4 regions of the Bacillus sp. GW823-FHT06A11 genome follow, and region 4 is predicted to be linked to each of the others. Evidence: predicted binding sites of a transcription regulator. Region 4 holds the regulator's gene; each other region holds the start of a gene.
What was found. Region 4 encodes LexA, which represses DNA repair genes until DNA is damaged. Its sites were predicted from a motif close to CGAACATATGTTCG; they were not measured.
Positions count from the first base shown of each region.

Region 1 (6,245 bases), on a different contig from region 4:
TAAAGTAGCTGGGCAGCATTTAGCAGAATATTACGGAAAACGGTACGTATCTATTGGAACGTCAGTTTATGAAGGACAATACAATGTCAAGAATAGCAATGGTGAATTCGGCCCATATGGAACATTAAAATTAGATGATCTAAACAGTTATAACTACATTTTTGGACAGGTGAAAAAAGATCAATTTTTTATTGATTTACGTAAGGCGAACGGCGTGACAAAAACTTGGTTAAACGAACAACATCCAATTTTCGCTGGAATAACCACCGAAGGGCCTGATATACCAAAAACTGTTGATATATCATTAGGTAAAGCGTTTGATATACTTGTTCAAATTCAAAAAGTGAGTCCATCTCAACTACATCAATAAATTTAGAATAATGTGCCTTAATGACAAATTTCATAGTGTTTCATATAACACTATGAAATTTGTTTTATATAGCAAGAAGAATAATCGCATTAGAAAAAATCAGCAATTTAAGCTGTTAAGAGTAAAACGAATCTTCAATATGTAAAGCGCAAAAAACACTGAAGCGAAAAGCATCGGTGTTTTTTGCGCTTTCGGGCACAGATGCTACTTCAACCCTATTGTACAAGTGATTTTGTATGTAATGAATTTGTAAGGAATAGGTAAGAAAAAAGAGATTTTCATTGTGTAGGATAAAAATATAAGGAGGCGTGAAGGGGGGAACAATTACGGCCTACATATAAAACAAACAATCAGTAACAAGAGTGTTTTGTGAAAATAATGAGTACAATGATTGCAAATGCATTGTTGCCTTTTCATCATTTGGAGAATGGATAGCTGTGTGGTTCGTATATGACACTTCTATCAACTATCTATACAATTTTAATAGAAGAGAGGAATTTTTTATGAAAACACGCAGTAAAATTACATGTGCAAGTCTAGCACTTTTAATAGGTGGAAGTTCCCTGTTATACATAACAACAACATCAGTTGTAAAAGCAGAACCTACGCAAAATGTATCTAGTTCGTTACAAACAAGTACGCAAAGCGATCGTAATTCCGTTAAGAAAGCAATACGAGATGAACTGCAACTTGGATACCCGGGAATACTCGCTCAAATTTCTAAGGGTGGTAAAACTTGGAGTTATACCGCTGGGATAGCGGATCTGAGAACTAAGAAACCAATGAAAGCAGATTTTCGCTTTCGCATTGGTAGTGTGACGAAAACGTTCATTGCAACAGTTCTACTTCAATTATCTGGAGAGAACCGTTTGAATCTAGACGACTCCATTGAAAAATGGTTACCTGGCGTTATTCAAGGAAACGGATATGATGGTAACCAGATTACTATCCGTCAAATATTGAATCATACAAGTGGTATTGCTGATTATATAAATTCAAAAGACTTCGATATTATGGATACAAAAAAATCGTATACGGCTGAAGAATTCGTCAAAATGGGGATTTCTCTTTCCCCAGATTTTGCACCAGGAAAGGGTTGGTCTTATTCAAACACAGGTTACGTATTACTGGGGATTCTTATTGAAAAAGTAACTGGCAACAGTTATGCGGAAGAGGTTGAAAACCGAATTATTGAACCGCTTGATTTGTCAAATACATTTCTACCTGGTAATTCAAGCGTGATTCCAGGCACCAAGCATGCCCGTGGCTATTTGCAACTAGACGGAGCGAGTGAGCTAAAAGACGTTACTTATATTAACCCAGGTAGCTCGGATGGAGATATGATTTCTACTGCTGACGATTTAAACAAATTCTTCTCTTACTTACTAGGTGGTAAATTACTGAAGGAACAGCAGTTAAAACAAATGCTTACTACAGTTCCTACAAATAGGGAGGGAACCGGATATGGTCTTGGAATCCTTGAAATTAAGCTTCCGAATGGTGTCTCGGTATGGGGACACAGAGGTGGCGTTCTAGGGTTTTCCACTTTTGCTGGTGGAACACTTGGAGGCAAACATACATTGGCCGTCAATTCGAACAGTTTTAAGATTAATAATCCAGAGTCTTTTAAAAACGTTTTAATTGCTGAATTTAGCAAGTAGGCAAAAAGGAAAACTGGATACATTTATCATTTGTAATTTTAATCGGAATAGATTACCGATTAAAATTAGTATAGAGGGAATTAAGTATCTAGAAACAATCAATCCGATAATGAGAGGTGGCTAAGTAAAAGGATTGGTTTATATATTGTATTCTCTCCAGCCGATTAAAGAAGTAACAGATATAATGAGTGATTATTATGTATATATTATTGTAGTTGTGTTTGTATCGTCACTGATTATAAATTTGTATAAGGTGCGAAGTCTAATTTAGGACTTCGCACCTTTGCTGTTTAACAGCTTTTATTACTAAGCTATTAATAATAGCAAAAAGGAGAATGTAACTAGTTATGCAGATGAATCTTGGCACAGGTGCTATGTAGGAGATTTTGCTGAAAATAAATTTAGAAGAATATATGAATTAGAGACATGAAAGCTGAAATGAATTTTAGTAGTTTTTATGTTCATCAGTTACTTGAAATTCTAGCTGTTTTGTATACAGAGTTTTTCCCACCGTGATTGATAGCGCGTAAATATCATTCTTAATTATATGTAGTATGCATTGAGTGAGATTTTTTAGAACTAAATACAGTGTCATCTCCTAATGGTGAAAACAGTATTTGAATATTGTAGGGCTCTTAAGTGTTTTTAGATTTTTAAAGCCCGGTCATTTTAACCAAAATTTTCATAGAAACACCTTTAAAAAGAACATGAGTTCGTATATAATAAGAACGAATGTTCTTTTTGTTAGGAGTGATAACCTTGTATGATTATTCTCTTTTACCGAATCGTATTATTCTTTGTGTAGACCTTCGTAGCTTTTATGCAAGCGTATCATGTATTAAAAAAGGACTTGATCCAAGATATACAAAATTGGCTGTCGTAGGGGATGTGAATCAGAGCGGATCAATTGTATTAGCAGCAACACCGCCATTAAAAGCGTTAGGAATAAAGAAGATGGCTCGTTTGTACGAAATACCGAAGCGACCAGATATTATTATTGTGAATCCAATTATGCATACGTATATGAAGTGTTCAACTTTCATAACGGGTTTGGCTTTGCAGTATGTCGCACCGGAAGATTTTCATCAATATAGTATCGATGAATTTTTTATGGATATGACCGCAAGTATTCATTTGTTTGCCAGTAATCCGCGCGATTTTGCATTAAAGTTCAAGCGAGAAATATATGAACGTACAAGGATTGAAAGTACGATTGGTATTGGGCCTAATTTATTATTAAGTAAAGTAGCGATGGATGTGGAAGCGAAAAAGAATAGGGATGGAATAGCGCAGTGGACGTATGACGATATACCCGAGAAGTTATGGAGTATTAGACCACTCAGTAAATTTTGGGGTATATCGTATAAAACAGAAATGAAATTGAATCGAAAAGGTATACATACCATTGGAGAGTTAGCTCAGTATCCTTTGAAATATTTAAAGCAATCATTTGGTGTAATAGGAGAAGAATTACATCTACATAGTAACGGAATTGATTTTAGTAGAATAGCAGAAAAATACGTTCCAGTGACAACATCTATAGCGAAAAGCCAAATATTATTGCGTGATTATTCGGTAGAAGAGTTCATAGTTATTTTATTAGAGCATATAGAAGAGGTTTGTTATAGATTGAGACGAGAAAAGAAATGCGCGCAAACAATTCATTTTTCAGTTGGATATAGCAGGGAATACGGTGGGGGAATAAAAAAGGCACATACGTTAAATAGAGCAACAAATTTAACGATGGATATTTATAATGTTTGTACATATTTTTTATATGAGCGCCATACAGGAGAGCCGATTCGATCAGTAAGTGTTTCATTAACAAACCTTATTAATGAAGGGGAAGAGCAAATTTCGCTTTTCGATAACATTGTACAAAGAGAAAAAGAAATGAGATTAACGAAAGTTATGGACGAAATTCGAACACGATTTGGTAAGAACAGTATTTTACGAGGTATTTCCTACACAAGCGTCGCAACAGCAAGATATAGAAACACATTATTAGGAGGGCACAAATCGTGAAGAATGCTAATATGCCAAAAGGAAGAGGTATGGTAAAGTGGCAACCGTTTGCCAGTATGCCGGAGCAGTTCGTAGTTATTAAAGAAATGATAAAGGAGCAAACGAAAGCCTCGCGTCCAATTGTAACGCAAGATGAAAAAGAAATGATTGAAAATAAGCTATTAACTTCATTTTTAGGTGAGGAAGAGGTTTTACTTACATATTATAAAGATGGTTATTTATATAAAAATTACATAACAGTAGTGGAGATTAATCCATTAATAGAGACGATTACTTGTACGGATGCTTTTTGTAATAAGCGTACTTTTAAGTTTTTTGATGTAATTGAGATTGATTAGAATAATTTTCTATGCAGTAGGTTTATTTTTAGCAGTCTACTGCATAGAAAAATAAAAGGTTCAGTCACATAACAATTTTCAAGGTTTTAAAATAACTTTAATACAATCATCTTCACGATTATTAAAAATTTGATAACCGTAGCTTGCTTCTTCAAGGGGGATTTTGTGTGTAATAATCTCTTTTGGATCAAATTCTTTATTTGTTATTTTTTCAAATAGTTCCGGCATAAAATGAATAACAGGTGCTTGTCCCATTTTAAGATTAATATTTCTAACCCAAAATGCTCCGAGTGGAAATGCATTATAATTGCCACCATAAACGCCAGTCATTTGAACCGTTCCATATTTTCTTACGGCTTTCGTAGCGATTTGAATAGGACCGAGAGTTCCGCCTTGTAATTTTAACTTTTGTTCTAGAAATTCTAGTGGCGATTTTTTTCCATCCATGCCCACGCAATCAATGACTACATCGGCACCGCCATGTGTGATTTCCTTTAAATGTTCTCCCATATCGGGGAATTTTGTAAACTCAAATACCTCAACATTGTTAATCTTTTTTGCATAATTTATACGATAATCTAAGTAATCGACTGCGATTACGCGCTTAGCACCTTGCATCCAAGCAAATTTTTGTGTCATTAATCCAACAGGTCCACAACCTAGGACGATAACAGTATCACCTGGCTTAACACCTGCGTTTATTACACTCCAATAGGCTGTTGGCAAAACATCGGATAAAAACAGTAAAGATTCATCTTCAAGTTCGCATGATTCCGGTATAACAAATGGAGTGAAATTTCCAAAAGGAACTTTTAAATATTCTGCTTGTCCGCCTGGATGGTTACCAAATTTCTCTGTATAACCAAAGTATCCACCAGAATCATAATGAGGATTGGAGTTATCACATTGGCTTTCCATTTCATGTTGGCAATAGAAACAATGTCCACAAGAAACGTTGAAGGGGATGACAACACGATCTCCTTTTTTCACTTTAGTAACATCTGGACCAACTTCTTCAACAATGCCCATTGGTTCATGACCAATAATGTACCCTTGCGGTAAAGGCATGTTCCCTTGATATAAATGTAAATCAGAACCGCAAATAGCGGTTGAAGTAATTTTTACAATAATATCGTCTTTTTTCTCTAACTTCGCATCATCAACTTGTTTAACTTGTACTTGGTTTGGTCCTTGATAGGTTACAGCTTTCATCTCATATCTCCTTATAAATTATTTTTCATAATTTATATGTATCTCTTGGCAAAACAGAAATCTTTAGTAAAGAGAAATTTATACATATTGTTGTTATGAAAGTACGTTATAGTAGCTCTTCTTTCTTATGTCTTTGCCCTATTTTAAGAAGAAACTCAATATTTATACATAATTTAATTCCCATAAAAAGGATAATTATTATTTCATAATTTGTAGCATATTAAAAACATTGGAGGTGAAACGATATGGCAAATAATAATAGTGGAAGTCGTAATGAATTATTAGTTCGAGGCGCTGAACAAGCTCTTGATCAAATGAAATATGAAATTGCACAAGAGTTTGGTGTACAACTTGGTGCAGATACAACAGCTCGTTCAAACGGATCTGTTGGTGGTGAAATTACAAAGCGTTTAGTAGCAATGGCAGAACAACAACTTGGTGGTAGAGCTAACCGCTAAGTAAATTGGCATAAAATATAGCAAATATGTAAATCAATTTCTTTTGTGTATTCATAAAAATAAAAAACCTTATATTAAACAGATTCTCACTCAAAGATTATTGATAATCTTCTTTCATAATCTTTGAGTATTTTATTTGTAAACGACTTTCCTAAACAATAAACACGCAGTGTTGGAAAGG
Region 1 is NZ_JBXAHS010000003.1:647,588-653,832, reverse strand. Features, by position in the region: gene AC1Q8L_RS17575 (erythromycin esterase family protein) at 1-370, shown strand, start outside; gene AC1Q8L_RS17570 (serine hydrolase domain-containing protein) at 874-2,031, shown strand; gene AC1Q8L_RS17565 (Y-family DNA polymerase) at 2,791-4,056, shown strand; gene AC1Q8L_RS17560 (YolD-like family protein) at 4,053-4,394, shown strand; gene AC1Q8L_RS17555 (zinc-dependent alcohol dehydrogenase) at 4,473-5,606, opposite strand; gene sasP (small acid-soluble spore protein, SasP family) at 5,852-6,064, shown strand.
Region 1: the regulator LexA is predicted to act here: its motif matches at 2,734-2,747, upstream of AC1Q8L_RS17565 (Y-family DNA polymerase).

Region 2 (6,245 bases), on a different contig from region 4:
AACAGCTGAAAGAATAACAAATCGTGTGAAACGTATGAATAACGTAGACCGTGTGTCTACAGTTGTATATGGAAACGATGTAGCGATTGCGGTAAAACCACGTAACACAGTGACAAATGAAACGGCGATGGCGAACGAAATTCGTCAAGCGGTTTCAAATGAAGTTGGAAACAGAAACGTATATGTTTCTGTAAGAAATGATATGTTTACTCGTGTCGATGCAATGAGTACGCGTCTACGTAACGGTACAGTTACAAACGATTTTAATCGTGACATAGTGAATATGTTCCGAGACATTCGTTACGGTTTAACTGGTACAGTGCGATAACAAAACAAAAGAGGAAGGGTGAGCCCTTCCTCTTTATTCATCGTTGTCTTGTAAACGACGTTTTTTAATAAAATAACTAACGGAGTAAGAAACTAAAAAGCATATGAAAAGAATACTACCTGTTAAAATAGCTTCAAACAGTGGTCTTTCTGGACTGAAAATAATATAAATAATAGCCATAACGATTCCTACAATAAGGGAGCGGAAGACAAGTTTATAATAAGGAGTTGACTTTATTTCCTTTTCACTTTCTTCTACATCGATTGAAACACTTAACTGTAAATAACTAAGGACGATACTTGTAAGAATAAATAATAGCCATAATGGAGATTTCGTAATTTGATCCATTCCTTCAGTGAATCCGATATAGCCTAAAATGCCAATTATACCAAGCGATTGAAAAAGAAAGGCAATACGTATGTTTTTTAATGTTTTCAGAATGAGACGTTCATCCTTTATTTTTTTCACAATATCCATCTCCTGTTTATTATGATTTCGCTGTTATATTAATTGTAATATATATATTACTTTTATCAATTTATAATTTACATATTATTCAGTTGGATAAAAGAGGGAATAAAATATTTTTATAAACATGTTGCACTTATAATTTATTAATGTTATATTAACAAAGCGATGAGCTAATTTACGTAAGACGAGAGATATGCTTAAGTGCTAAACACGCGAATGTGGTCGCCTGGTCTCTCGCCGTAAACGCATCAAGACGCCTGCTTTGCAGGCGTCTTTCATTTTATATAAAAGTAAATGATACATGCAGATGAGGTAAACCCTTATCTGCATTTTTTATTTTTCGAAAGAAATGTAATATGGATAAAACCCCCATTTCCGGAAAAACTACTAATGAAAGTATGATCTTGCCTAAAAGAGGTGAACGGAAATGAAATGGATACTGATTGCGATGCAAGCTTTCGTTATGATGTTTTGTTTCGTTTATGAAACGAATGTGAAGGCGGAAGGGCCAGTACCAGAAGTAACGGAAAAAGAACCTGAGGTTACAATTTTATTAGAGCGTATGTATGTTGATGGAGAAGTAAGTGAGGAAATACTTACAGAAAAAGTAGCGGATTTAGAAAAGTTTTTACAGCAATATAAAGAATGGCAACTTGTTGATCGTGATGATGTACAAATCGTATTACAAAAGAAAGTTGATGATATTTCTCCGTTATTGAAAACGAGCGGATATTTTGGTGTTTCAGAGGAAGGGATATTACAAATTTTCAAAGGTGTGCCAAAAAGTGATAATGCGATCCATTCTTTCTTTCAAATTGATATGAAAAAGCTTGAGAGTTATGAGCGTGCGAAATTGAAGCGTGGTATTCGGATTAAATCAAAAGAAGGTTTTGTAAAGACGATTGAAAAAATGAAACAATACGCAGTGCAAAATAAGAAAAAAAGCAGCTCATGGTGAGCTGCTTTTTCTTACTTATTTTTAGCTAAAATTTCTTTTGCGATTTCATCAATTAGCATATTTTTTCCAATTGGATTGAATGCTTTCGTATTGAAGACTTCATTTGATACTTCATATACGTGATTATTTTTAACTGCTTTATTGTCTTTCCAAACAGCACTGTTTTTGTAGTCTTCGTACACTTTATCAGCTTCGCCGCCGAAGTTTACAATAAACATTTGATCAGGCTGGAATGCAACTAGACCTTCTAGTGATACTTGCGCCATCGTTTGTTTTAAATCTGTACCTTTTGTTGCAGGAAGTTTTAAGTCGTTAAAGATGATGTCACCGTATCCGAAGCTGCCGTATACACGGAAGTTTTGAGGTGTAACTGCAACGAACATAAAGTTCTCATCTTTTGTTTTCTCTTTAATTTTTTTAGATAAAGAGTCTGCTTTCTTATCGTAGTCTGCAATCCATTTGTCTGCTTTCTTCTCTTCGTCAAATAGCTTACCTACTTCTTTAAACTTACCACGCCAGTCTTCTAAGTTTGTTTCTAGAACAACTGTAGGTGCAACCTTTTCTAGTTGATCATAAATTTTTAATTGACGGTTGTTTAAAATTATTAAGTCTGGTTTTAAAGCAGTAACAGCTTCTAAATCAACTTTAGGTGCCCAGTACCAACCAACTGCTTTTACTCCATCTAATTTGTCTGTTAAGTGATTTTGGATTTTATCTTTATATGTATTTGCTGTACCAACAGGTTTGTGTCCAAGAAGTAATAGTTCTTCTGTTGATCCAGATAAGTCAACAATTCTCTTTGGATTTACTGGAATTGTAGCTTCACCTTTAGCATGTTTTACAACTTTTGTTTTCGGTTGTTCTTTTGCTTTTGATTCTTCTTTTTGAGAAGAACAGCCAACGATAGAAAGAACAACAAGCATAATAGTAAATAAAATAAATAGCTTACGTTTCATCCTGATGTAACCCCTTTAATTAGTATTGATAATCATTATCGACCTCTGTATATTAAGGTGCTTTAACCTTTCTGTCAATGGAAAATAACAGAAGTTTCAAGTGGAGAACATTTGTTGGGGCAGTCTCGCTTTTCTATCATTAAATATGTTAAAATGGAATACATGATTTAAGAGGGAGAGATCGTATTTTGTTTGAATATGTTACAGGTTACGTGGAGTATGTAGGGCCGGAATATGTCGTAATTGACCATAATGGAATTGGTTATCAAATTTTCACACCGAATCCGTATGTATTTCAAAGAAGTAAGCAAGAAATCCGTGTCTATACATATCATTATGTGAGAGAAGATATTATGGCACTTTACGGGTTTAAAACACGTGAAGAGCGTTTATTATTTACAAAGTTGTTAGGCGTGTCTGGCATTGGGCCAAAAGGCGCTCTTGCAATTTTAGCTTCTGGTCAAACAGGACAGGTCGTTCAAGCGATTGAGCATGAAGATGAGAAGTTTTTAGTGAAATTCCCAGGCGTCGGAAAGAAAACAGCACGCCAAATGATTTTAGATTTAAAAGGAAAACTAGCAGATGTCGTACCAGATGCATTTGTGGATTTATTCTCAGACACAGAACGTTTTGATGAGAAGAAAGGTTCATCAGCTGAGCTTGATGAGGCACTGGAAGCTCTGCGCGCACTTGGATACGCAGAACGCGAAGTTTCTCGCGTTGTACCAGAGTTATTAAAAGAATCATTAACGACGGATCAGTATATTAAAAAGGCACTTAGTCTTTTACTAAATGGTAAGAGGTGAGTATAATGGACGAACGTCTCCTTTCAGGGGAATCTGCATATGAAGATGCGGATTTAGAATATTCATTACGGCCACAGACGCTCCGTCAGTATATTGGCCAAGATAAAGCGAAACATAATTTAGAAGTATTTATTGAAGCAGCGAAAATGCGTGAAGAAACGTTAGATCACGTGCTTTTATATGGACCGCCAGGTCTTGGTAAAACGACGCTTGCGAATATTATTGCAAATGAAATGGGCGTTAATGTTAGAACAACTTCAGGTCCCGCGATTGAAAGACCAGGAGATTTAGCTGCTGTATTAACAGCGCTTCAGCCAGGGGATGTATTATTTATTGATGAAATTCATCGTTTGCATAGATCAATTGAAGAAGTATTGTATCCTGCGATGGAAGACTTTTGCCTTGATATCGTAATTGGAAAAGGGCCTTCAGCACGTTCTGTACGCCTAGATTTACCGCCATTTACATTAGTTGGAGCAACGACACGCGCCGGAGCATTATCGGCACCGCTTCGTGACCGCTTCGGTGTACTTTCAAGGTTAGAGTACTACACAGTAGATCAGCTTTCTGCGATTGTTGAACGTACAGCAGAAGTGTTTGAAGTTGAAATCGATTCGTTAGCTGCATTAGAAATTGCAAGACGTGCTCGTGGTACACCTCGTATTGCGAATCGTCTTTTAAGACGTGTACGTGATTTCGCGCAAGTTCGTGGTAACGGAACGGTTACGATGGAAATTACGCAAATGGCATTAGAGCTACTGCAAGTAGATAAATTAGGTCTAGATCATATTGATCATAAATTACTGCTTGGTATTATTGAGAAATTCCGTGGTGGTCCAGTTGGATTAGAAACGGTTTCAGCAACAATTGGAGAAGAATCTCATACGATTGAAGATGTGTATGAGCCGTATTTATTACAAATTGGCTTTTTACAACGAACGCCAAGGGGCCGAATTGTAACGCCGCTTGCGTATGAACATTTCGGAATGGAGATGCCAAAAGTATGATGGAGATGCCCAAAATGCTTATTACAGCGGGAATCTTACTCATCGTTGTTGGATTAGCTTGGAAGTTCATTGGCAGGCTTCCAGGCGATATTTTTGTGAAAAAAGGAAACGTTACCTTTTATTTTCCTATCATTACATGTATTGTGTTAAGTATTGTACTATCTTTTATTATGTATATAATAAATCGATTTAAATAAGAAATAGGTGGATATAGCTATGGATATAAATCTGTTTGATTTTCATTTACCAGAAGAACTTATTGCACAAGTCCCGTTAGAAGATCGTGAAACATCAAGATTAATGGTGTTAGACCGTGAAACAGGTGATATTGAACATAAACATTTTACGGACATTCTTTCTTACTTACATGAGGGGGATTGCTTAGTTTTAAATGAAACGAAAGTTATGCCTGCTCGTTTGCACGGTGTGAAAGAAGATACAGGCGCGCACATTGAAGTACTTCTTTTAAAACAAGAAGAAGGCGATAAGTGGGAAACGCTTGTAAAGCCAGCGAAACGTGTAAAAGAAGGAACTGTTATCTCTTTTGGCGAAGGGAAATTAAAAGCAACTTGCACAGGAACTGCAGATCAAGGTGGACGTCAGCTTGAATTTTCATATGACGGCATCTTCTATGAAATTTTAGATGAACTTGGGGAAATGCCACTTCCTCCATATATTAAAGAGACGCTAGAAGATCGCGATCGCTATCAAACAGTATATGCGAAAGAAATCGGTTCAGCAGCAGCGCCGACTGCGGGACTTCACTTTACAGAAGAGTTACTTGAGAAGTTAAAGCAAAAAGGCGTTCAGTTGGCATTCATTACACTTCACGTAGGGCTTGGAACATTTAGACCAGTTTCTGCAGACACGATTGAAGAACACCATATGCACGCAGAATATTACCATATGTCTGAAGAGACAGCGGCATTATTAAATCGTGTGAAAGAGAATGGTGGACGTATTATTACTGTAGGTACGACATCAACTCGTACGTTAGAAACAATTGCAACAGATCATGACGGTAAGCTTTGCGCCGCTTCTGGATGGACAGATATTTTCATGTATCCGGGATATGAATTTAAAGCAATTGATGGTTTAATTACAAACTTCCACTTGCCGAAATCAACATTAATCATGCTTGTAAGTGCATTTGCAAATAGAGATAATGTACTTCATGCTTATAATGAAGCAGTAAAAGAAAAATATCGTTTCTTTAGCTTCGGTGATGCAATGTTCGTTGCATCTCACGCTAAAATGAGAAACAAATAAAAGGAGTAAGTTATGACAGCAATTCGTTATGAATTTATTAAGACATGTAAACAAACGGGTGCCCGTTTAGGTCGTGTGTATACACCGCACGGTTCATTTGATACACCAACATTTATGCCAGTTGGTACACTTGCGACAGTTAAGACAATGTCACCGGAAGAATTAAAAGCAATGGATTCTGGCATTATTTTAAGTAATACGTATCATTTATGGCTACGTCCAGGTCATGAAATTATTCGTGAAGCAGGCGGCTTGCATAAATTTATGAACTGGGATCGTGCAATCTTAACAGACTCTGGTGGTTTCCAAGTATTCAGTTTAAGTGACTTCCGTCGTATTGAAGAGGAAGGCGTTCACTTCCGTAATCACTTAAATGGAGATAAATTATTCTTATCACCAGAAAAAGCGATGGAAATCCAAAATGCATTAGGTTCGGATATTATGATGGCA
Region 2 is NZ_JBXAHS010000002.1:377,460-383,704, forward strand. Features, by position in the region: gene AC1Q8L_RS10420 (YhcN/YlaJ family sporulation lipoprotein) at 1-328, shown strand, start outside; gene AC1Q8L_RS10425 (hypothetical protein) at 362-796, opposite strand; gene AC1Q8L_RS10430 (BofC C-terminal domain-containing protein) at 1,227-1,757, shown strand; gene AC1Q8L_RS10435 (iron-hydroxamate ABC transporter substrate-binding protein) at 1,769-2,713, opposite strand; gene ruvA (Holliday junction DNA helicase RuvA) at 2,902-3,519, shown strand; gene ruvB (Holliday junction branch migration DNA helicase RuvB) at 3,525-4,526, shown strand; gene AC1Q8L_RS10450 (DUF2905 domain-containing protein) at 4,523-4,723, shown strand; gene queA (tRNA preQ1(34) S-adenosylmethionine ribosyltransferase-isomerase QueA) at 4,743-5,795, shown strand; gene tgt (tRNA guanosine(34) transglycosylase Tgt) at 5,808-6,245, shown strand, end outside.
Region 2: the regulator LexA is predicted to act here: its motif matches at 2,818-2,831, upstream of ruvA (Holliday junction DNA helicase RuvA).

Region 3 (6,245 bases), on a different contig from region 4:
TCAAAGGTGAAATAAAAATAGCACAACGATATGTACTTCGTGTGAACTTCCTTATAATTACGTATAACAAACATTTAATATATTGCATATAAGTATAATACCTCTTAATTTATAAGGATTTCAACTTCACAACCTCAATATCTACAAGAAATTATTAAAAATGAAAAGTGAGGAGTTGCGTAATGATGAAGCTATCTCCCGTGATTTCAAAAAACATAGTTGCTGTTGGCTATAATCCTTTTTCTATGATTTTGCGAATCCAATTAAAGAATGGTATGTACGATTTCTTTAATGTACCAGAAAGTATTTATACTGGCCTATTACATGCACAATCTAAAAGTTATTATCATAAAACTTATATTAAAAATTCTTTCCGCCACACAAAAATTTAAACTTAACACCCACTAAAAAAAGGAGGTTAATCCTCCTTTCTTTTAAAAACATTTCACAGATGAATTATCTTCGATTCCTCTTATTAATTTCATCATATGCTTGAATTTGTTTTTTCAAACGCCGATCAGCTTTTTTATCATGCACTACAAGAATTGCATGTATAACTCCTGGCACCCAAAATATTAATGTTAATATGAAATTTATTATTGCCTGAATTGGTTTTCCACAAAATAGTACAGCAACAGGTGGAAGAAAAATTGCTAATAAATACATCATCCCTTGAAAACTCCTTATTTTGTATTTTATATATCCCTTTTCAAAACATACGTAAAGAAACCTTATGATGTTGTTGTTACATAAATTTTCATTAAGTATATATAACATCTCTTACTTTATATATTCTATCTATAGGCAAAAAAACCTACTACTATTTTAATCTTAACGTACCTATAAAATTCATGTATCTCCTTCTATTTATATAAGTATTTCAACCTTTTCATTGTTTTCTAGCCTATTTTCTTCCTCTATTGCAGTTACTCCAATTGCAGAAATTAACGTTCCTATCGCTTGTATCCAAATACCAATGAGTGCAATTATTCTCTCATCCTTCTTATCAAAAATACTATCTTCATTTTCTCTCTCATCTTTCAATACATTTGAAACACCTTGATACGCTTGTAATCCAGCACCTAAACTTTGCATGGAGTTACCTAATATAATAATTTTCTGTAGTACATTTATATCCATCAAAGCTGCTTCTACTCCTAAAAAAGCACCGATCGATTGTAAACTGTTCCCTGTAATAATAAGATAATCATTTTCTTTCGATTGTTCATTTATATTAAAATATGTTCCTATTACATTTGATATATTCCCTAATGCTAATAGCTCAATTCCTATTTGATCAAGTAATTTACTTTGATTCTCTAAGCCTATATTTTGATTTTCTCTTTTTTCTTCCCCATCATCATAATTGCTCGCAATGATTTGTAATATATACCCGAGGGCTTGTAATGAGCTTCCTACAATAACGAGATCCGATTCAACTTTCTCTTCTCCAATAAATCCTCTTGTCGTTCCAATTGCAGCTGTAAGGTTCCCACCTACTTGAAACCATGCCCCTGTAACTTTTAAACCGCTTGGATTCATTTTTATCACCTATTTAAATATTTTCTAAACCTTTCAAAATAAAGTGAAACTTTAATCAGTGGGGTTTTCTTCATCCCCCTCCTAAATTCTTTGCTTTCGCTGAATTTTGAGGTAGGGGTCTTACTAATCGGCAAATAGCGGAATAAATAAATTCCACCCTTAATCTTTTATTTTATTTTTTAAATGTAATTTTGTGAATGATATAATGTGCTACTAATATAAAAAGCACCTTAAAGGTGCTTTTTATATGCATGCTGGGCATGTCAGTGAATCTCCATTTTTATCTATTGTTATATTCAATATATATTGAGTTGCTTTATGTGACCAAGTTTCAGGTGTAGGTGATTCATTTATATATTGTGGCGCACATGACTTCAGCATTGGAGTACTAATACTCCCTCCAGGATCTAAAGCAACTACAGCCATGCCATGAGGTAATTCCAGTGCCATAGATTTAGTGATACCTTCAATTGCAAATTTTGAGGCACAATATGGCGCAAGCTCAGCTTCACCTTCTCTCCCCCAACTAGAACTCATATTAATGATAATTCCTTCTTTCCTAGCTACCATTGCGGGAACAAACGCTCTTATTACATTTACTACACCATTCACGTTTACATTCATTACATTTTCGAATTCTTGAGCCGTAATTTTCCAAAGTTGTGCATTTTGATTTACAATCGATGCATTATTTATTATCATATCGGGAGCCGTATGTCTATTAAGTATATAATTTGCCCAGTTGTTAACTTGCTGAGAATCTGAAACATCAATTACTTGAAAATCATGTATTTTACTGTACTGTTTTTTTAGTTCTTCAATTTTATCTTTTGAACGTCCACAACCATATATGTTCCACCCTAATTCATCAAATCGGTCAACCATCGCACGTCCTAACCCTTGTGTCACACCTGTAATAATTACAGATTTACCAATTTCTTTTCTCTGCATTTCTCTCATCCTCCTTCCCTATATCTTACTCTCTTCATTTTTATTCAGCCATTTACTATAGTATCAACTCAACTCATACTTTAGTAATGGTTTTGATATTGCATACATAAATAAAAAAAGTAACCATCATGGTTACTTTTTGCTATATATCTAAAAATTCATTGTTTATTTCATTATCGTTTTTACATTTCAACTTCTCTTTTCCACATTTTTCACACTGGTAAATATAAACTACACCTAATGTATCTTTTTTAAAATCCTCATTATCCTGCATCTTAATAAAAATATATTTATGTTTACAATGCGATTCACCCAAATAATTTTCAAACCACTTTTTCAACACAACACATTCCACCTTTATGATAGAACCTTTATTTAGCTGCCTTATTACATACTTTTATTTAAATATTCAATCTCATATTGCAATTTTTTAAATTGCTCAAAATGCATGGTAATAGATTGGCTACTACCATAATCAACATTTTGTTTCACTAATATAACACCCGTATCATGAAAAAGCGCTTCAAGTTCTTTCCTAATAGACACTTTCGCAATATGAGCTGTTTTAATTGCAGATAAAATTGCAATTTCATTAAACTTTAATTTTATTTCATTTGGACAAAATGCGTCTTCAACTAATATAACTTCATTACTATAAATTAGTGCAACAAGATTACTTGATTTGGCATCTGTTAAATCAACTTTTTTCATAATATCTTTCATTACATTTTGCCTCCTTTATTTTCGTATATATCAATTATACAAATTTTTTTAAAAAATTACTCAACTTTATTATATTAATTTTAACACACTTTTATTGAAATCCATGCTCCAAACGTTTTACTATTCCACAATTTTTATTATATGAACCATCTGGACTATAACTCCATATAGTAATGTTAACAACTTATTATAAAGCAGGTGAAAATTATGCCATCAGTTGTAGGGAATTTAGTTGTACAAAATAGTAATGGTTCATTTAACTTAGGTGATTTCTACAACGTTTCTCCAAAAGAAAATACGAAAGCTTATAATGGCTCTGGCGCATCAAACGTTGGTTTTGTTGTTAATACTTTTAGCGGTGTTAGCGCGACCAATACATTTGATTCTGACCTTGCAGATCAAAACCAAGTGGGTACAGCCTAATCTTATGTTCAACTTTTAGTATAGAAAATCTTAATTTGTCTATACTATAATCAGGCTGTTTGACAGCTCTTGTTGATTTTGGAGTACCCTATCTTTTTCTCCCTTTCCCTGGGGCTCAGCAGCTAGCACGAAGCTAGCTGCTTTTTCTTGTATTATTTGTCTCATAAATCAGAAATAAAAGAAGCTGCCATTTAATATTCAGCTTCTTTTACGTTATTTCAATAATATCCATAGCGTTAAATACGTAAGTTTTATAAAAGGCGTCTGTACAAATTACAATTTGTTTTACCGGATTGATATGTACAACAGTCATGTAGTTTGTTAGTATGTAACCATCTTCAAAATATGTTACCAATATTTCTTTCTCAGACAGTAATGACGTTAATAATTTATCAGAAATTCTCTCTTTTGCTTCGTTTGTTAAAAGCGGTTTTTGTACTTTTAATTTCTCTCCAATAATCTTTCTCATATTTAAAAGTTGTTCGGATATTACTGTAAACGGAACCCACTCTCTTTCTTCCTTTTGTATCTTTACATCGTTCATTTTTATCTCCTTGATCATTTATACATTTATTTAGCCATACTATCCCTTAGTTATTTTTAATACGCACTAAACTCGGATTTACTTCTAAACTATAATTAGGTTACCTCTCAAAAGAACATTCGTTCTTATTATAAACGAACTTACGTTCTTTTGAGAAGAGCCATACTTATTATTTTTTAACAAAAAACATAATTTTATTTATCTCCATACTTTTTTCCTTTATCAAATAAACTTCTCATTTCTTATGTAAAATGCATATAACAACTAAAAGGCGACTTCACACAAAGTGAAATCGCCTTTTCTTAAAAAATATTTCAATGTTTATTTTTCTATCCTAACTAATGTTCTTTCTGGAATACATAATTCATCTATATTAAAATGATTTATTTTTAATTTCAATTCCCCTACTCGTTCCTTATCTTCATCACCAACCCAACAACTGAATAATTCGAAATAGTCTCCATCTTCCAAATAACCTTCCATAATCTTGCATAAAGTTAAAAGTTTTTCTTTCGCTTCTTTTTTTCCTTTACGTTTTGCCACTCGACAAGTTCAATTCCCCAACTAGTTGAAACCTCATATATGTAATTTTTTTGGAATTGATACTCTTGTACCATTTCAAGCATACTTTCCTCTGCAAAACATGATCCAAAAACAATTACATCATTAGAATCGGGCTCCGTTAACGGAATTTCTACATTACAGCCTATGTAACTTGCTAAACTCATTTTATACTCCTCCAATATTCGTATAAAAAATACTTCATAGTATATTTATTTACTTAAATATAAAATCCCTGCCTAAACAAAAAAGTTTTAAATTTTTTCGTTTATTAACCATCTATAACTGAACACATATACTATGATGAACGAACTCACAAAGCATAAGAAAAGAGAGCATTTACAACACTCTCTTTTCTTACATACTCTATGAAACTTTACAAAACTGAATCAGTGATTTTTATTATTATATTTCATTACATATACTTAGGTTGTACTATTATATGTAACTCTCTCTCTGTATCCGCTTTTTTCGGATGACGAAAATAATTAAGTTCGTACTTTAACACTTTATACTCAACAATCCCGATTTTAATCCCTTTCGTTTCTTTTAATATAGCTAATAAATCACTTACATTTTCATCATATGACTCAAAAATTTTCGCGCCGCCCTCTCCTTGAAAGATTACTTTCATATATTCTCCCCACCTTAATTTATTGATGTGGTAAATGACGCGTTTAATACGATTCATTATTTATCCTAAAATTTTCACACCAAAAAGAACATCCTTTCCATTCGAATGCTCAGCTTTTTACTAATTATCCATATTAAATATTTATTCAAAAACATTATATGTATTATTTTTTAAACCATGTTCGATATCCATTATTTCCCATTGTAATTCTTAATATTTAAATGTAATATTGTATTGTCTTACTATCTATTTATAACTCACACACTAATTAGAAAAGGGAACTCTATATGAGTTCCCTTTTCTAATTATGATTACAATCATTATTTCTTTTCTAGAAATTTAAATGTATCTTTAAATTCTTTATTATTCACTTTAATATCAGCATCTTTCAATAAATCATTGACTACTTGTTGTTTCCATTTACCTGTCGTATCTTGTAGTCTTTGTTGTTCTAAATCTTTACGAATTTTTTCCTTTACTTCATCAAATGGCTTCAATTCTTTTTTATCCGTCACTTTAATAATATGGTAACCGTAAGTTGTTTTAACTGGATCACTTACTTGGCCTGCATCTAATTTATACGCAGCTTCCTCAAATTCTTTCACAGTTTGTCCAGGAGCAAAACCAGATATTTCCCCGCCCTGTTCCTTTGAACCAGTATCTTCTGAATACTGTTTTGCTAAGGCAGCAAAATCTTCACCATTATTTACTTTCTCCTTTACTTCTTTAGCTGTCTTTTCATCTTTCACTAAAATGTGACTTACTTTCATTTCTGGTTTATAGTTATTTTTCACATCTTTTTCTGTGACTGTTGCTTTAATCGCTTTCTCAAATGCAATTTCTGGCTTCATTTTTTCTTTTAATTCA
Region 3 is NZ_JBXAHS010000001.1:268,948-275,192, forward strand. Features, by position in the region: gene AC1Q8L_RS01130 (KTSC domain-containing protein) at 183-392, shown strand; gene AC1Q8L_RS01135 (YqaE/Pmp3 family membrane protein) at 457-669, opposite strand; gene AC1Q8L_RS01140 (DUF6944 family repetitive protein) at 868-1,542, opposite strand; gene AC1Q8L_RS01145 (SDR family oxidoreductase) at 1,786-2,493, opposite strand; gene AC1Q8L_RS01150 (hypothetical protein) at 2,636-2,836, opposite strand; gene AC1Q8L_RS01155 (hypothetical protein) at 2,881-3,216, opposite strand; gene gerPF (spore germination protein GerPF) at 3,424-3,639, shown strand; gene AC1Q8L_RS01165 (YolD-like family protein) at 3,848-4,183, opposite strand; gene AC1Q8L_RS01170 (hypothetical protein) at 4,505-4,726, opposite strand; gene AC1Q8L_RS01175 (hypothetical protein) at 4,681-4,911, opposite strand; gene AC1Q8L_RS01180 (hypothetical protein) at 5,160-5,378, opposite strand; gene AC1Q8L_RS01185 (peptidylprolyl isomerase PrsA) at 5,699-6,245, opposite strand, start outside.
Region 3: the regulator LexA is predicted to act here: its motif matches at 4,319-4,332, upstream of AC1Q8L_RS01165 (YolD-like family protein).

Region 4 (6,245 bases):
CTCGTATCAAGGGTTTTTTAATTCCCTATTATTACAATTTTATATGGTTGCAAAATGAAAAACAGCCACATAAAAGCCAATAATTAATAACAAGTAGTGATATCATAGAAAAACATTATCAGATAAATGTAAGTTTTATATAATTTGTGAAATGAAAAAGCCTTGATACTACGGTATCAGGGCTTTTTTAGTGAAGTTATTGGATATGTTAACTACTAGATAATGGATTGTTTTTGGTTATTTTGAATCATGTTACTAAGAAAATCTTTTCAAAAGAATTGATCTTATCTTTTTTAATCACTTGTGCTAAAACTTAATAATTCTTTACTGCCTTGTACAACGCGAGCGATGATTTTTATGTCCTCATCTGCAAGGCTATAAGTTTGTGGCTTGTGAATCAGATTATTACTCAATGATATTAACGTAATGATGCTCAGTTATAACACAGTCTTATTCAGAATTTCGTTAGTTCATTTTCTAAATTTAGGGAATAAATATAGCTTAGTACCTTGCAATAAACAATACTAAGTGGTATATTATGGATAAATCAGGTACCGTGTATTGAACAGTACTAAGATAGGGAAGGAGGATGGCACTTGAACGTTCAGTTTAAAAAAGGTGTGCTTGAACTTTGTGTATTAGCACTTGTAAAACGTAAAGATAGTTACGGTTATGAACTTGTTCAGCAAATCTCTAATAAATTTTTAATATCGGAAGGATCAGTATACCCTTTATTACGTCGTTTGACGAAAGAAGGGTATTTTCAAACGTATTTAAAGGAATCTACGGAAGGGCCACCTCGTAAATATTATCAATTAACAGAGCGAGGGGAGACGCAATTTCATTTGTTAGTAACAGAATGGCGTGATTTTGCGAAAGGGGTACAAGAAATTATTGAAGGGGTGGAATGGGATGAGTAAAGAAGGGTTTCTTAAAGAATTATCAAGTTATCTTAGAAAGTTACCAGAGGAAGAGAGGCAAGATATTTTATTGGATTATGAAGAGCACTTTCAGTTTGGACTAGAAGAGGGGAAAACTGAATCAGAAATAATTCAGGGCCTTGGTTCTCCGAAAGTAATCGCAAAAGAGTTACTTGCGATGTATCGCTTCGATGAAATGAAAAAAAATCCATCGACTTCAAATGTGACAAGAGCTGTTATGGCAGCGATTGGACTTAGTTTGTTTAATTTTATTATTGTGTTAGGCCCGTTAGTCGCAATTGTTGCTTTTATATTTTCTTTTTGGATTGGTGGTATTGCTAGTGTAGTAACACCATTTTTCGTTATTGGAAAAGTATTTATGGGTACTTTTATATGGTTGGATCTTTTCGTTAGTATAACGTTTGTTGGAGTAGGTTTATTGTTATGTATTATCGCTTTTTATAGTACAAAGTGGTTTAAGAGATTGTGTGTACGATATGTAATATGGAACTTCAAAATGATAAAAGGAGAGTAAATGATGAAAAAACTATTTTTAATCGCTATCGCTTGTATCATTATTGGAGTAATAGGAATTTCCCAAACATATGAAAAAGCAGTACAAACTGCTGAAAAAGGCGATAAAGAAGATGTAATTAAAAACGAAACATTAAAAAATATAGAAGTTAAGTTAGATGCCGGAGATATTGTTATCCAAAAATCTCCTGATTCTTCTTTTTATGTAAAGCAATCAGGAGATGTACGTAAACAAGAGATTCGTATTGCAGAAGATGGTGACACATTAAAAATTATTGGGGAAAGAGAAAAAGGTGCTTCATTTGATTTTTCTTTTTATGATTTTAGGTTTCAAACGTCTAAATTGACTCTCCTTGTGCCTGAACGCGCTTATCAAGATGTAAAAGTAAATTCATCTGCTGGACAAATCGAAATGAGTGATGTGAAAAGTGATAGCGTAAGTGTTAGAACACTTGCTGGAGAAGTAGAGTTGAAACAAGTAACGGCTAAGAATGTGGAAGGATCGACAAAAGCTGGTGAGGTGAACTTTAAGAAGGTATTAGGGAAAGTGACCGCAAAAACAAAAAGTGGGGAAATAAATATTCGAGATCATGATTCCAAGTATAATCTAGAAGCAAGTTCAACTGAGGGAGACATAGATATTACTTTATCGGAAAAACCACAAGATGCGGTAATTACTGGGCAAAGTGCTGCCGGAGATGTAACAATTTTTAATGAAGAAAATAATAACGTAACAATTGGCAATGGTAGTAAAAAGATTAGCGGTAAAACGGCTGCGGGAGATGTGACGATTGAAACTCGTTAATAAGAAATAGAATGTATGGAAATCTATCAAAATACAAAAAAGAAGATAATTACCGTATATAAATAAGGTAATTATCTTCTTTTTATTATTTTTAATGTAAATCACGATATACGCCAATTACTTTCCCGATAACTGACACTTGTTTTAAAATGATAGGTTCTAATGAAGAGTTTTCTGGTTGTAGACGGAAATGGTCTTTTTCTTTATAGAAACGTTTAACAGTTGCTTCGTTATCTTCTGTTAAAGCGACTACAATTTCACCATTATATGCAGACTGTTGTTGGCGAACAACAACTAAATCTCCATCGAAAATACCAGCTTCAATCATACTATCTCCAGAAATACGTAACATGAACACTTGGTCTGCTCCAGCAACAATACTAGCTGGAAGTGGGAAATGTTCCTCTACGCTTTCAACCGCTGTAATTGGTAAACCGGCAGTAACTTTTCCGACAATTGGAACTTGAATAACAGATTGTGTTTCCGTATCCATTCGGTCTTCACCTAAAATTTCAATGGCACGTGGTTTTGTTGGATCGCGTCGAATGTATCCTTTTTCTTCTAATCGTGATAAATGTCCGTGCACTGTAGAACTAGAAGCGAGGCCGACTGCTTGACCAATTTCACGTACGGAAGGTGGATATCCTTTTTCTTGTACTTTTAGCTTAATAAAGTCGAGAATGTCTTGCTGGCGTTTCGTTAACTTTTCCATGTTTTCTAACACCTCGTTTTCTTTCATTTTTCTTATTAATAAGTATAACATGTGAAAAAACATTCTACAAACATAAGTTCGAACAAATGGCGGATTTATGTTACACTATAGGGAAATAATAGGGAGAAAGAGGGGTTCAAAATGAATGCAATTATTTATGCACGTGTGAGTACAACGAAAGAAGCGCAAGAAACATCATTATTACGTCAAAAAGATGAATTATTGCATTTAGCTGAGCGCTATCAAATGAATGTTACTAAGGTGATTGAAGAGCAGGCTAGTGGATATACAATTGAACGTGACGGTATATTAGAGGTGCTGGATACAATTCGAGACGAACAAATTGATGTGTTACTTATACAAGATGAAACGCGCCTTGGTAGAGGAAATGCGAAGATCGCATTAATGCATTGTTTACATAAAGAAGGCATAAAAGTATATACGCATACACATAATGGTGAATTACAATTGTCGGATTCTGATTCGATGGTATTAGATATTATTGGTATTGTTGAAGAATATCAAAGAAAGATTCATAATTTGAAAATTAAACGAGGTATGCAACGTGCAGTAGAAAAAGGTTATCGTCCAGAAAATAATTTAAAAAATCGTCATTTAAGTGTAGGAAGAGAGAAAAAAGAAGTGCCAATTGAGGAAATTGTACGTTTGCGAAAAAGTGAACTCACGTTTGAAGAAATTGCAGCAACATTACGTGGATTTGGTCATAATGTTTCAAAGGCGACTGTACATCGTAGATATGTAGAGTATACGAAGCAATTGCTTGATAAAGAAGAGTAACTATTGTATGATAATAATCAGTTTTGATTAGAAGGGGGATTCGAGATGATTAATCACGAACTCGTTGAACGCATTAACTTCTTAGCGAAAAAAGCAAAAGCTGAAGGTTTAACTGAAGAAGAGCAACGTGAGCGTCAATCGCTACGTGAACAATATTTAAAAGGATTTCGTCAAAATATGTTAAACGAACTTAAAGGAATTAAAGTTGTTAACGAAGAAGGTACAGATGTTACACCGACGAAATTAAAAGCTTTAAAAAAGCAAGATAATGCAAAATTAAATTAAAAGATGGGCGAAGCCCATCTTTTTTTATTTGTAAAAATCGTTATTTAATAACTTTCCAGTTGTTATTAACGGTTGCTTCTATCGTTTTATGTTCCAATATATAATTAGCGATAAGTTCAGACATATCTGTGGGTATATCTTTTACTACCGGTTTGTTTTGAAACATAAAGAAATTTCCCCCGCCACTTGCACGATAATTATTCATTACAACTTCATATTCTTCATTCATATTAAGAGGAGCACTGTTATGCTGTAAAGATTCTACTCTTTCACCAATTGGTTTTGAAATGTTTAATACATATGAAATCCCTTCCCACATATCATAATTATAATGTTGTGGTTTTGGTTCTATGTAGGTAGGACTTACGATGATGGATCCATCTGTTTTTAATGTGAAATAAGAAGCAGAGAGTTCAAGAGCGGCTTTTATATCAGCTCCAGTTATTCTAATTACTTTTAATGTGTTTGGATAAATATAATTAGAAACGATGTCACGGATTGTTACATGTTCCGGGAAACCTGGAGATGTATTATGGAACAAACTTGTACAAGAAATTGATACCTTAGCTATATCCATCTGTATTTTATTTATGAATTCGATAAAAGGATGATCGTGCAAACGAGTTTGCATAGCATCTGAAATTTGCATGTCCCCCTGAATGATTCCAATAGGTTGATCAAGCCACTTTTGTGTTTTCTCTTCGTAATCGGCTACCAATGAAAGTACATCTTGGTCCGCTTCAATTCCTTGTACAGATAATAATTCAGAAGAGCTCTCTTTTTTTACCCATTTACGTTTCGTTTTTTCGAATGTTACTTTTACTTTGCCGACTGAGTGTCCATTGCATCCGGTCTGTAAAATTGTTACACCGTTAGCCATTGTGTGAGAAATTTCTCGGTGTTGATGACCTGTTAGTAAAAGATCTATGCCTTCAATTTCATGGCACATTGCATATCCTTGGTTTTCACCTGTTAACACGTCAGTAGGTTCCCCGGTTTGTAAATCTTTTTCAAATCCACCGTGATAGGCTACGACTAATAAATCGGGTTTCTCATGTTCGCGAATATAAGAAACCCATTTTTTTGTAGTCTTTAATGCATCTTCAAATAGTAAATCTTTAATGTGATGGGCCTGTTCCCAATTTGGGATGTAATGTGTTGTTACCCCTAAAATAGCGATTTTTATATTGGATTCAATCTGTTTGATTAAATAAGGTTTTCCGAAATAGGGTTTGTTTATGTTTTTATCTAATATGTTTGCTGATAGGTACGGGAAGTTCGCAGTAGTCACAGCATTATTTAATATATTCATCCCGTAATTAAATTCATGATTGCCGATAATTGCAGCGTCATATTGTAAGTAATTCGCTAATAAGGACATTGGATTTTTTTTGTTTTTTTCGTATGTAACGTAATGATAAGTAAATGGTGTTCCTTGAATAAAGTCGCCATTATCAATTAAAAGAACGTTTGTATTTTGGGAACGTTCTTTTTTTATAAGAGTAGAAATTTTAGCTAAACCAAGTTCTGCTGGGGAGTTATCTTGGTAGTGAATAGGATAAACAGTGCCATGTATATCGCTTGTTAATAAGATGTTTAAAGTTACAGTTTGATTTTGTTCCAATATGACTCACCTTTTCTATTGTTATCTTCCAATTAATCATATCAAATATGTGAAGTGAATTTTGATGTGAATGTATAGAATGTGTAAAGATTCTGTAAATACCCAATTGTGTATCAAAATATGTGATATATTTCTTCATGTTTACGGAAGGTTATTTTATAACAAGAAAAATGGAGGCATTAATATGTTGAAAAAAGTTTTTGCAATGAGTACAACAGTTGTACTAGCGGCCGGATTATTAAGTGGCTGCGGGACGAAAGAGTCCAGTGCAAGTAAAAATGAAGATACGAAAAAAGGTTATGTACCAAAGACCTTAAATGTTCAATTTGTTCCTTCTCAAAATGCGGATACGTTAGAGGCAAAGGCAAAACCATTGGAAAAGCTATTAAGCGATAAATTAAATATTCCGGTAAAAGTTAGTATTTCAACTAACTACAATACAATTGTAGAAGCGATGGCATCTAAACAAGTAGATGTAGGATTTTTACCGCCAACAGCGTACGTATTAGCACATGAAAAGAAGGCTGCAAATGTAATTTTGCAAGCACAACGTTTTGGAGTAGAGGA
Region 4 is NZ_JBXAHS010000006.1:217,797-224,041, reverse strand. Features, by position in the region: gene AC1Q8L_RS24805 (PadR family transcriptional regulator) at 597-920, shown strand; gene AC1Q8L_RS24800 (DUF1700 domain-containing protein) at 913-1,455, shown strand; gene AC1Q8L_RS24795 (DUF4097 family beta strand repeat-containing protein) at 1,456-2,259, shown strand; gene lexA (transcriptional repressor LexA) at 2,351-2,971, opposite strand; gene AC1Q8L_RS24785 (YneB family resolvase-like protein) at 3,113-3,769, shown strand; gene AC1Q8L_RS24780 (DUF896 domain-containing protein) at 3,815-4,054, shown strand; gene AC1Q8L_RS24775 (bifunctional metallophosphatase/5'-nucleotidase) at 4,095-5,678, opposite strand; gene AC1Q8L_RS24770 (phosphate/phosphite/phosphonate ABC transporter substrate-binding protein) at 5,863-6,245, shown strand, end outside.